Regions from separate parts of the Lysinibacillus sp. FSL M8-0355 genome, predicted to be linked through region 1. Evidence: a T-box and tRNA genes for the amino acid it is inferred to sense, from the RefSeq annotation. Region 1 holds a T-box; the other holds one or more tRNA genes.
The links. The T-box of region 1 lies ahead of tyrS (tyrosine--tRNA ligase). A T-box ahead of a tRNA ligase gene usually reads a tRNA of that ligase, here a tRNA-Tyr.
Positions count from the first base shown of each region.

Region 1 (5,724 bases):
GCCCGACTACATTATGATGGCTTGGGTAGGTGTAGCATTTGAGCGTATACAGCCTGCTAATTTATTAAAACGTCCACATGCTAAAGAGCTACATGCCGTTCAAATGAAACAGCTTCACGTAATGGAAGAATGGCTGTATTGCCGCCCCTCTCCACGGCTGATCGAAGGTGCCATAAAGCTTGCGAACCTATTGCATCCTAAAGAATATAAACAGATAAAACCTCCAAGTTTCTTATAAATGAAAAAAAGCAATATCCCCCTGAACAAGAGGATGTTGCTTTTTCATTTATAGAAATTAAACGAACTTCACCATATGATATTTTTTCTTCCCACGACGCACAATGCTGAATGCATCCTCTAAACGGTCCTTGGCATCGAATACATATTCTAAGTCCGTCACCTTCTCACCATTTACACTAATCGCACCATTCGATACGTCCTCACGGGCTTGACGTTTTGAGGATGAGATCCCCGCTTCCACAAGAAGGTCTACAATATTTTTGTCCTCTTTAGCCATTTCAATAGAAGGAACATCTTTAAATGCATCCTTCATTTCTTCAGCTGAAAGTGCTTTTAAATCCCCTGAGAATAAAGCTGCTGTAATACGAATGGCTTGCTCTAATGCCTCTTGACCATGAATTAAACGAGTCATTTCTTCTGCAAGTGCTTTTTGAGCCTTACGTAAATGTGGTTCTTCTTCTACAGAGACTGCTAATGCTTCAATTTCTTCACGAGAAAGGAACGTAAAGATTTTTAAGTATTTGATCACATCTGCATCAGCAGCATTGATCCAGAATTGGTAGAACTCATATGGAGATGTTTTCTTACTATCTAACCATACAGCACCACCTGCTGTTTTACCGAATTTTGTGCCGTCTGCTTTCGTTACTAAAGGAATCGTAATCCCGAATGCTTTCGTTTCTTCCTCATGTGTTTTACGAATAACTTCTAAGCCTGTTGTAATATTACCCCATTGGTCAGAGCCACCTACTTGTATACGACAATTGTAGTGATTGTATAAATGATTGTAATCAATACCTTGGATTAACGTGTATGCAAACTCTGTAAAAGAGATTCCTGTGTCTAGACGAGAAGCAATCGTATCCTTTGCTAACATGTAGTTTACGTTAATTAATTTACCGTAATCACGTAAAAATTCAATTGTATTGATATTGCCAATCCAGTCGCGGTTGTTCACAAGCTGTGCACCGTTGCCATCTTCTGCAAAATCAAAAATACGTTCTAATTGGCTACGGATTCCTTGGACATTTTTATCGATTTGCTCTACTGTTTGTAATTGGCGCTCTTCTGAACGACCAGATGGGTCACCTATCATCCCTGTTGCACCACCAACAAGTAAAATTGGACGGTGACCAGCTTTTTGGAATCGACGAAGTGTTAACAATGGAACAATATGTCCTATATGCATGGAGTCTGCTGTTGGATCTACTCCACAGTACAAGGATACTGATTGCTCATCTAATAATTTTGCCATGCCTTCTGCATCTGTTTGTTGGTATAGCAAACCACGCCATTCTAAATCTTGTAATAATTCGTTTGTCATATTAATTCCTCCTAAAAATGGTTGAAATGCGTTACGTGTATGGGCTTATTTAAATAAAAAAGTCCCTACACGCAAATAATTGCATGCAGGGACGTTAAGTTACAAACTAACGCGGTACCACCCGGCTTGAAGATGTCATCCATCTTCCACTTCATTCAACCGCCTTTATCGCAGGCGCGCACGTCTAAGCTCCAAGCACGTAATTCGTCTCTACACTATGACCAGTTTTCACCAACCACTGGCTCTCTAAACAGGGAATATAGATACTACTGTAAACTCTTCATCACTAGAAAACTATAAACATAATTCTATACGAATCTATTTCAAAGTCAATAACTATGTTCGAGCTAAAACATTATGTGCTATAATAGACAAGATTTTAGGAGGTCGATACATTGAAAGATTGGATTGAAAAAATCAATGCAAAGATCGATGAATTACTTGAACAAAAATGGATGAAGAAATTACGTATTTCAGGTAGTGTTACCTGGAACTTATTTTTACTATTTTTAGTCTTTGCATTGGTGGGCACTGTATTTGTCGGATCAGTTGGAGCTGGGTATTTCGCTTCTCTCGTAAAAGAAGAGCCATTACGCTCAAAAGAAGAGTTGCGCAATCAAATTTTCAGTTATGAAGAAACCAGTGAAATTTATTTTGCCAACGATATTTATATTGGGAAGTTACGGACAGATTTGGATCGCCGTGAAACATCACTTAGCAATGTAGCACCAGATGTTGTGAATGCTGTTCTAGCAACAGAAGATGAATATTTCCGCGATCATAACGGCATAGTACCAAAGGCGGTTGTTCGTGGTTTATTACAAGATGTCACTAACTCTGCTACGCAAACAGGTGGATCTACCCTTACTCAACAGCTTATTAAAAACCAAGTACTAACAAACGAAGTATCCTATGAACGTAAAGCTAAGGAAATCTTACTGGCAATGCGTTTAGAACATTTTATGACGAAGGAAGAAATATTAGAGGCTTACTTAAATATTATTCCGTACGGTCGTAACTCTTCAGGTCGAAATATTGCTGGTGTTGAAACAGCCGCTGAAGGGATTTTTGGTGTGAAAGCTAAAGAATTATCTCTTCCACAAGCTGCTTACATAGCTGGTATTCCACAGGCACCATTTGCCTACACACCTTTTACGAATACAGGTGAACTGAAAAGTGAAGAAGCTTTAAAGCCGGGTATTGATCGTATGAAAACGGTACTATATCGTATGAAAGAAGCTGGTTATATTGACGACGCGCAATACAAAGAAGCTTTAGATTATGATATAGCGGCAGATTTCCGCGGACCAGAAATGCGTGCGGAGGATCGTTACCCATGGCTAACATATGAGCTTGAAGCTCGTGCAAAAGAAATTATTGCAGAGAAACTAGCAAAAGAAGATGGGGTTGACCCAGAACGATTAAAAGCAGAAAAAAAACTAAAGGATAAATACACAATTTTAGCAGATCGTGATGTTCGTTCAAAGGGCTATCGTATTTACTCAACCATTAATAAAGATATGTATGATTCCATGCAAAAGGCCGCGAAGGACTTCCAGTATTACGGTCATACGTATACTGGTAAAGGAAAAGATTCTGTCACTGGTGAAGAAATAGATATTGAGATGCCTGTACAAGTGGGCAGTATTTTAATAGAAAATACTACAGGGAAAATTTTAAGCTTTGTCGGTGGTCGAGACTTTAAAACAACACAAGTAAACCACGCTACACAGGCTTTTCGCTCTAACGGTTCTACTATGAAGCCATTACTTGTTTACGCTCCTGCTATAGAATATGGGGTAATCGGTGCAGGTAGCCCACTCGTTGATGTGAAATTCTCGATTGGTTCCTGGAGTCCAAGTAACTATATTACGAGTGATGAACGAGGTCTTATTCCAGCTCGTGAGGCATTAGCAGACTCTCAAAATATTTCAGCGCTCCGTTTATATAATGACATTATTAATAGACGCCCTGCTGATTTATTAGTAAAAATGGGATTCACAAAATTACATCCTGATGATTTTACAAACTTAGCAACGGGTATCGGTGCTTTAAGTGAAGGGACTACTGTTGAAGAAAACACAAATGCCTTTGCAACTTTTGCAAATGGTGGACAATTCATTGATGCTTATATGATTGATCGAATTGAAGACCAAGAAGGAAATATTGTTTATCAACATGAAGTGGAACCTGTCCAAGTGTTCAGTCCCGAAACATCTTATATCGTGACAGATATGTTACGTGATGTTCTAACGAAGGGAACAGGGACAATGGCACGAAATACGTTAAAATTCTCTTCTGATTTCGCTGCAAAAACAGGGACTTCTCAAGAGTATAAAGATGTTTGGTTAGTTGGCTATAATCCAAATGTATCCCTTGGTGTTTGGATGGGGTACGATCAGCCTCGTACACTTTATGCATTTAACAATACGTATTTACAGCCAAGTGTTCGTGTCAATAAGCTATGGGGCACTTTAATGAATGCTGTTTATGATGCAGACCCTCAATTAATTGATCCGCCGACAAGCTTTAAGGCGCCTAAAAATGTTGTGACTGCTTCATTCTGTGGTATTTCAGGTATGGCACCTTCTGCCGCTTGTGCAAACGCAGGTCTTGTACGTTCAGATTTATTTAATGCGAAAGTATTTTTACCGTCACAGCCTGATGATAGCTTAGCATCTTCAAGTGTTGTAACGATTAAAGGAAAAACCTATAATGCTCTGCCAAATACACCAGCAGAATTTGTTAAATCAGGTGGTGCAGGCATTAATCAAGCATTTATCAAACGAATGCTAGGAAGACTTGGTGGTAACCCAGCTAGTCTATTACCAAAGAATTCAACATTGTCGAATTCATCTGTATCAGCAGTTGATTTCCCAGCGGACGATAGCCCACCAGCAGCTGTAACAGCTACAGTAAATGGCTCGACATTATCATGGTCAGAGTCATCAAATGATGTTGTTGGTTATCGTATCTACAACGTTACGAATGGTGGTAACACACTTGTAACGTCTGTGCTAGAGTCAACACAAAGTATCTCTGTTGCTAGTGGACAAGCATATGTTGTGGTCGCTGTAGACATTACAGGTCTAACATCACCACAGTCTAATGTTGTTTCTACTGGTGGTAGCGAAAATGAACCTGACCCAGAGGAAAACGAGCAAGAACCAATTCCACCAACAACGCCACCTACAAATGGCAATGGCTCTGGTAGTAACGGTAATGGTTCTAATAATGGGAATGGCTCTAATAATGGCAACGGCTCTGGTAATAACGGCAACGGCTCTAATAACGGCGAGGGCTCTGGTAACAATGGCAATGGAACTGAAAACCCGGAAGATGGCTCAAATGGAGGAGACAATGGCAACACCCCCCCTCCTGACACATCAACAACAAGACGCTAATCTATGTTGCTTAGCATAAAGCAATCGAATAAAACAATCTAGCTAAACAGACTTACTACATCATTACTTATGAATTGTAGTAAGTCTGTTTTTTTGTCATTATAAAGAAGACTACTATTTTGAAGGGGTGGAAAAATATGAACATATTAGTTTTAGGAGGCACACGTTTTTTTGGTAAAAAGCTGGTGGAACTTTGTATTCAAAATGGACATGATGTAACGATTTTAACACGTGGTCAAAGCGGTAATCCCTTTGGTACAAATGTTAAGCAATTAGTGGCCAATCGTAATGATCGTGACGCTTTAGCACAGGCACTAGCTAATACTACATGGGATATTGTTTATGATAATATTTGCTATTCTCCCAACGAGGCACAAGCAATTTGTGAGCTATTAAAGGGGAAAACTAAAAAACTGGTTTTCACCTCTACTCTTTCAACCTATGAAGTAGATGGAAAGATGAAAAAGGAAGAAGACTTTGACCCATTCCAGTATCAAATTCGCATGGGTCAACAAGAGGAATTTTCTTATGGCGAGGGCAAACGACAAGCAGAGGCTGTCTTATTTAAAGAGGCTTCGTTCCCAGTTGTCGCTGTACGTTTTCCGATTGTGATGGGGGAACATGACTATACACATCGTTTACATTTCCATGTTGAACGTATTTTACAGGATCAACCGATCACTCTACCAAACATAGATGCAAAAATGAGCTATATTACAGATGAGGAAGCAGCTGCATTTTTATATTTTACTGGTG
Region 1 covers NZ_JBBPAI010000001.1:3,593,113-3,598,836, forward strand. The annotation lists gene MKY46_RS17480 (cobalamin-binding protein) at 1-238, shown strand, start outside; gene tyrS (tyrosine--tRNA ligase) at 296-1,564, opposite strand; T-box leader at 1,649-1,857, opposite strand; gene MKY46_RS17490 (transglycosylase domain-containing protein) at 1,960-4,968, shown strand; gene MKY46_RS17495 (NAD-dependent epimerase/dehydratase family protein) at 5,106-5,724, shown strand, end outside.

Region 2 (5,724 bases), 990 kb from region 1:
AAGGAGCGTACTTCTGTACGTGACTGATTGAACGAGAGCAGCTGACGCAGTAATACGCCGTGTATTGAAGGTCGACCATAGTCTAGTGATGATGGCAAAGAGGTCACACCCGTTCCCATACCGAACACGGAAGTTAAGCTCTTTAGCGCCGATGGTAGTTGGGGGCTTCCCCCTGTGAGAGTAGGACGTCGCTAGGCGCAAAAAGTCGCTGCTGATACACTCAGTAGTGGCTTTTTTTACTTAAGCTAACTAATAAATTGAGATGATTTATAAAAATATAAAAAAGAAGGCATGCCTTAAGTGGAATGCCTTCTTTTTTGATATTTAATGTGTTTGAACAGTGGCAGCTCGTAGTTCAATGCGGCGAATTTTTCCGGATGTTGTTTTTGGTAACTCATCAATAAAAACAATACTACGAGGGTATTTATACGGTGCTGTTAACGCCTTTACATGCTCTTGTAACTCCTTTGTTAACTCGGCTTCATCTCGCTCTTTGAAGCTCTCTCGTAAGATAACAAAAGCCTTCACAATATGGCCTCTAATTTCATCTGGTGCAGCAACAACTGCACATTCTTGTACAGCTTCATGTTTGTTTAATGCATCTTCAACTTCGAATGGACCGATCGTATAACCAGAAGATATAATAATGTCATCTCCACGACCTTCAAACCAGAAATAACCATCTTCATCACATTTAGCTTGATCGCCAGTAATATACCAATCACCGCGAAATGCAGCTTGCGTTCGTTCTGGCTCTTTGTAATACTCCTTAAATAGAGCTGGTGAGGATTTGTGGATGGCAATATCGCCAACCTCTCCTACAGGTGCTTCATTTCCTTCATTGTCGATAATACGTACAATATTACCTGGAGTTGGAACACCCATGGATCCAGGGCGTAATTCAGTGTTTTCGAGTGTACCAATTAATAATGTATTCTCTGTCTGTCCATAGCCATCACGTACTTTTAGCCTGAAACGATTCATAAATGTTTCAATGACTGGGCGATTTAACGGTTCACCAGCAGAGACTGCACTACGGAGGGATGAAAGATTATAGTCTTGCAAATTATCAATTTTCGCCATAATACGATATTCAGTTGGTGTGCAGCAAAGGACATTTATTTTTTCATCTTGTATGAGCTGAAGGTACGTTTTTGCATCGAATCCACCATGATAAACAAATGCAGTAGCACCGAGCATGATTGTAGATAAGAAAGGGCTCCAAATCCATTTTTGCCAGCCAGGAGCTGCTGTAGCCCATACTAAGTCGCCTTCACGTACGCAGAGCCATTTTGAAGCAGCTGTTCGAATATGCGCATATCCCCAGCCATGTGAATGTACTACACCTTTAGGTTTCCCAGTTGTCCCAGATGTATAGGAAAGGAACGCCATGTCATCACGTTTAGTAGCTACTGCTGTAAATGTAGTTGGCTGTGTGCTTGCCAGTACATCTAAAGAAGCCCAATCGCCTTTTGCAGTACCAATAACTAATTTGTTCTTTAATGTGTCTACAGTAGAAGAAATTTGGTCAACCTCACCTGTAAATGCTTCATAGGCAATAACTGCACTAGCAGAAGAGTGCTCCATGCGATATTCTAAGTCACTTGCACGTAGCATTTCTGAACATGAAATAGGCACGATGCCAGCCTTTAAACAGCCAAGAAAAACAAAATAGGCTTCTGGTAGGCGAGGAATAATAACTAGAACGCGATCTCCCTTTCGAAGTCCTGTCTCTGTAAAAGCATTTGCGTATTGATTCATTTTTTGGACAAGCTCTACATAGGAAACTGTTCGTCTCTCTTGTTGCGTATTTAACCAGCGTATTGCTTGGCGATCACTATCTTGTGAAAACTTTTCTAATTCCTCTGTGATATTATAAAATTCAGGTGCAATTAAATCATTTGTTACCATCCGAATATTCCTCCCTCAGGAAATTTGATAGAAAATTCTTAAAACTATTTTTATTTTAACAATTGCAATAATATACGGCAAGAATATTTAGCACGCAAAATAGAAATATTAGATTTAATAGAGAACTATTATGCTTTTGGATTAATTTTTAAACCTACTTCGACAAAAAATATAAAAATTTTCATAAAATATGTTGCATAATTTATAATGCTTGCTATAATAATAAATGTACTTAAGAGGTTGTCTAAAACCGAAGTGAATAGTATCGTTCCGAAGTAGCTCAGTTGGTAGTAGCACCTGACTGTTAATCAGGTTGTCGCAGGTTCGAGTCCTGCCTTCGGAGCCATTTTTTTGCCCATTTTTAAGAAGCTGTTATACATAAAAAAAGTTATAAAAAAGTATTGCAACTATTAAGAAATGATGTTATTATAAGTATTGTCTTGTTTGAGACGTGATACTGGCCCCTTGGTCAAGTGGTTAAGACACCGCCCTTTCACGGCGGTAACACGGGTTCGAATCCCGTAGGGGTCACCATTTAAAACATAGGCTTTATAAAGAAAAATAAACTGTGATATAACACCTGTTTCTATGGAGGATTAGCTCAGCTGGGAGAGCATCTGCCTTACAAGCAGAGGGTCGGCGGTTCGAGCCCGTCATCCTCCACCATTATTGTGTTATTTCGGAGGGGTAGCGAAGTGGCTAAACGCGGCGGACTGTAAATCCGCTCCTTAGGGTTCGGCGGTTCGAATCCGTCCCCCTCCACCAGTTTTATAAATGATTGGGGTATAGCCAAGCGGTAAGGCAACGGATTTTGATTCCGTCATGCCTAGGTTCGAATCCTAGTACCCCAGCCATTTTTCTTTGATGAGCCATTAGCTCAGTTGGTAGAGCATCTGACTTTTAATCAGAGGGTCGAAGGTTCGAGTCCTTCATGGCTCACTTTTTTAGAATAAAGTATATTCAAAAGTGTTATAATAACTATAGATAACTAATCTCTTACTGAAAACAGTAGGAGATTTTTTTATGTTATCAAAAATTGAATAAATATGCACTTTTTTGTCTAGTTGAGCCAAGTGGTATCTAGGCTTTACAATAATATTATAACTTTTAGGGGGTATAAAAACATGAATAAACTTAATATTTCTATTATTGGAGTACCAACAGACTATGGACAAACACGTCGTGGCGTAGATATGGGGCCAAGCGCGATTCGCTATGCAGGCGTTGTGGAACGTTTGGAGGCTATTGGACATGAAGTACAAGACCAAGGGGATATTCGTGTCAGTCAAAAACTTGCAGACGCACCTGTCGATGAGAAATTACTGAATTTAGAGGAAGTTGTAGATGTTAGCACGGCTTTAGCTAATAGCGTGCATGAAGTAGTAGAACAAAATAAGTTCCCACTTGTATTTGGTGGAGACCATAGTATTGCTATTGGCACACTAGCTGGATTAGGTGAGCATTATAAAAATCTTGGCGTTATTTGGTATGATGCTCATGCAGATTTAAATACACCTGAAACAACACCATCTGGCAACATCCATGGGATGCCATTAGCAGTTAGTATTGGACTAGGTCATGAGCGCTTAGTGCAAATTCGTAATTATGCACCGAAAATTAAACCAGAGAACGTTATTATTATCGGAGCTCGTTCAGTAGATCCTGGTGAGCGTGAGTTAATTCGTCAACAGGGGATTAAAGTATATACAATGCACGAGATTGATCGACTTGGTATGACGCGTGTCATGGAAGATGCACTTGCTTACTTGAAAGAACGTAATGTTGATGGATTACATCTATCACTTGATTTAGATGGCTTAGATCCGCTTTACACGCCAGGAGTTGGTACACCCGTTCCTGGAGGAATTACGTATCGAGAAAGTCATTTAGCAATGGAAATGTTACAAGAATCAGGGATGCTAACATCAGCAGAGTTTGTAGAAGTAAACCCGATTTTAGATGAAAAGAATACAACAGCAAATGTGGCTGTTGCATTAATGGGATCTTTATTCGGAGAGACACTGGTTTAAAGAAAATTTGACAAAAAATTGCCTGTTGCCACATTGCATAAAAATCTTTTGTTATAATTGAATTAAAACGAAACTTTTCTTATCGATGGGTCGTATAGTATAAGACAGTTGTAAAGGTGGAGAAGTCAACACAATGGATGCGTTAGTAAACAAGAGAATAAAACAAGTGCTTAAAGGCGATCAAAACGCATTTGCCGATATTGTGAGTCTCTATCAGCACAAACTGTACCAAGTATGCTATCGAATGTTAGGCAACAAACAAGAGTCTGAAGACATTGCTCAAGAAGCTTTTGTGCGTGCTTATATGAATTTGCATACTTTTGATCAGAAAAGAAAGTTTTCGACGTGGCTTTATCGCATAGCGACAAACCTCTGCATTGACCGTATTCGCAAAAAGAAACCGGATTATTATTTAGATGCAGAAGTAGCTGGTACAGAAGGGCTTGATATGTATTCGCAAATCGCAGCAGACGACCAGCTACCAGAGGAGCAGTTAGAGCAAATGGAGCTGCAAGATCGCATTCAATATGAAATTGGACGATTGCCGGATAAATACCGTTCGGTTATAGTATTGAAATATATAGAAGAGTTATCGTTACAAGAGATTAGCGAGATTTTAGATATGCCGCTTGGAACGGTGAAAACGAGGATTCACCGCGGACGTGAGGCATTACGTAAGCAATTAAACAATCTGTAGGAGGGGGAGCGTCATGAATACTTGTCCAGAGCATATTATAGACTATATGCATGATTATTTAGACGGTGACATTAGTCGTGAGCATGAGCAAGAGTTGAAACAACACTTGCATACATGTAATGATTGTAAACAGTTGATGCAAGAATTGAGTGAAACAATCGCCTTTGTGAAGAGTGCTTCCCATATTACAGCGCCTCCGGATTTTGAAGCAGCAGTGATGGCTCGTTTACCAAAACCAAAAAGTCGAGTAGGTATACAAAAATGGATACGCCGGCATCCGTTCTTTGTGGCAGCAGCAGTATTTTGCTTATTCATGAGTGCTACATTGATGGGTAGCTTTATGGATGACCAGCATTTTTCAGTGACCAAACAACCAAACTTAGTTGTTGATGGTCAAACGGTGATTGTACCTGAAGGAGAAGTAGTGAAGGGCGATATTGTTGTTAAAAATGGTGATTTGGTTGTTGAAGGTGAAGTTGATGGCAATGTCACAGTAATTAACGGGCAATATATGGCATCTTCAGCGGTAGTTTCAGGCAAAATTGAGGAAATTGACGAAGTATTTGAATGGTTATGGTATACGATTAAAAATTCTGTAAAAACGGCCATGACATTTGAGGAAAAAGATGAAACTAAATAACACTCTATACGTCCTAAAAAATAGTGCACGTGAGAGGCTGAAAGGTCTACTCTTATGAGTAGACTTTTTATTTGAAAAAAGTTACATTTGTTAAGAATGTGATATACTTGAATGTGTATGGATTCGCAATGAAAAGTGGGGGATGCCACGTGCAAATTATCGAACATTTCACGGATTTAACACCTGTGAATATTGTTATTAACTTCATTGATGTACTGCTCGTGTGGTACGTTGTTTATAAAGTCTTAACCCTCATTAAAGGTACGAAGGCTGTCCAATTACTTAAGGGAATATTTGTCATTATTATTGCCCGACTTGCAACAGACCTTTTAGGGTTACAAACTCTAGGCTGGATGTTACAACAGGTCATTGAGTTTGGTTTCTTAGCGATTATTATCATATTCCAACCAGAAATCAGACGTGGTTTAGAACAAATTGGGCGAGGA
Region 2 covers NZ_JBBPAI010000001.1:4,586,785-4,592,508, reverse strand. The annotation lists rRNA gene rrf (5S ribosomal RNA) at 82-197, shown strand; gene mbcS (acyl-CoA synthetase MbcS) at 325-1,911, opposite strand; tRNA gene MKY46_RS22480 (tRNA-Asn) at 2,181-2,257, shown strand; tRNA gene MKY46_RS22475 (tRNA-Glu) at 2,371-2,445, shown strand; tRNA gene MKY46_RS22470 (tRNA-Val) at 2,502-2,577, shown strand; tRNA gene MKY46_RS22465 (tRNA-Tyr) at 2,593-2,676, shown strand; tRNA gene MKY46_RS22460 (tRNA-Gln) at 2,691-2,765, shown strand; tRNA gene MKY46_RS22455 (tRNA-Lys) at 2,778-2,850, shown strand; gene rocF (arginase) at 3,036-3,941, shown strand; gene sigW (RNA polymerase sigma factor SigW) at 4,075-4,638, shown strand; gene MKY46_RS22440 (anti-sigma factor family protein) at 4,652-5,278, shown strand; gene cdaA (diadenylate cyclase CdaA) at 5,428-5,724, shown strand, end outside.
Region 2: it has a tRNA-Tyr gene. The T-box ahead of tyrS (tyrosine--tRNA ligase) is inferred to sense a tRNA for this amino acid. The anticodon was not compared.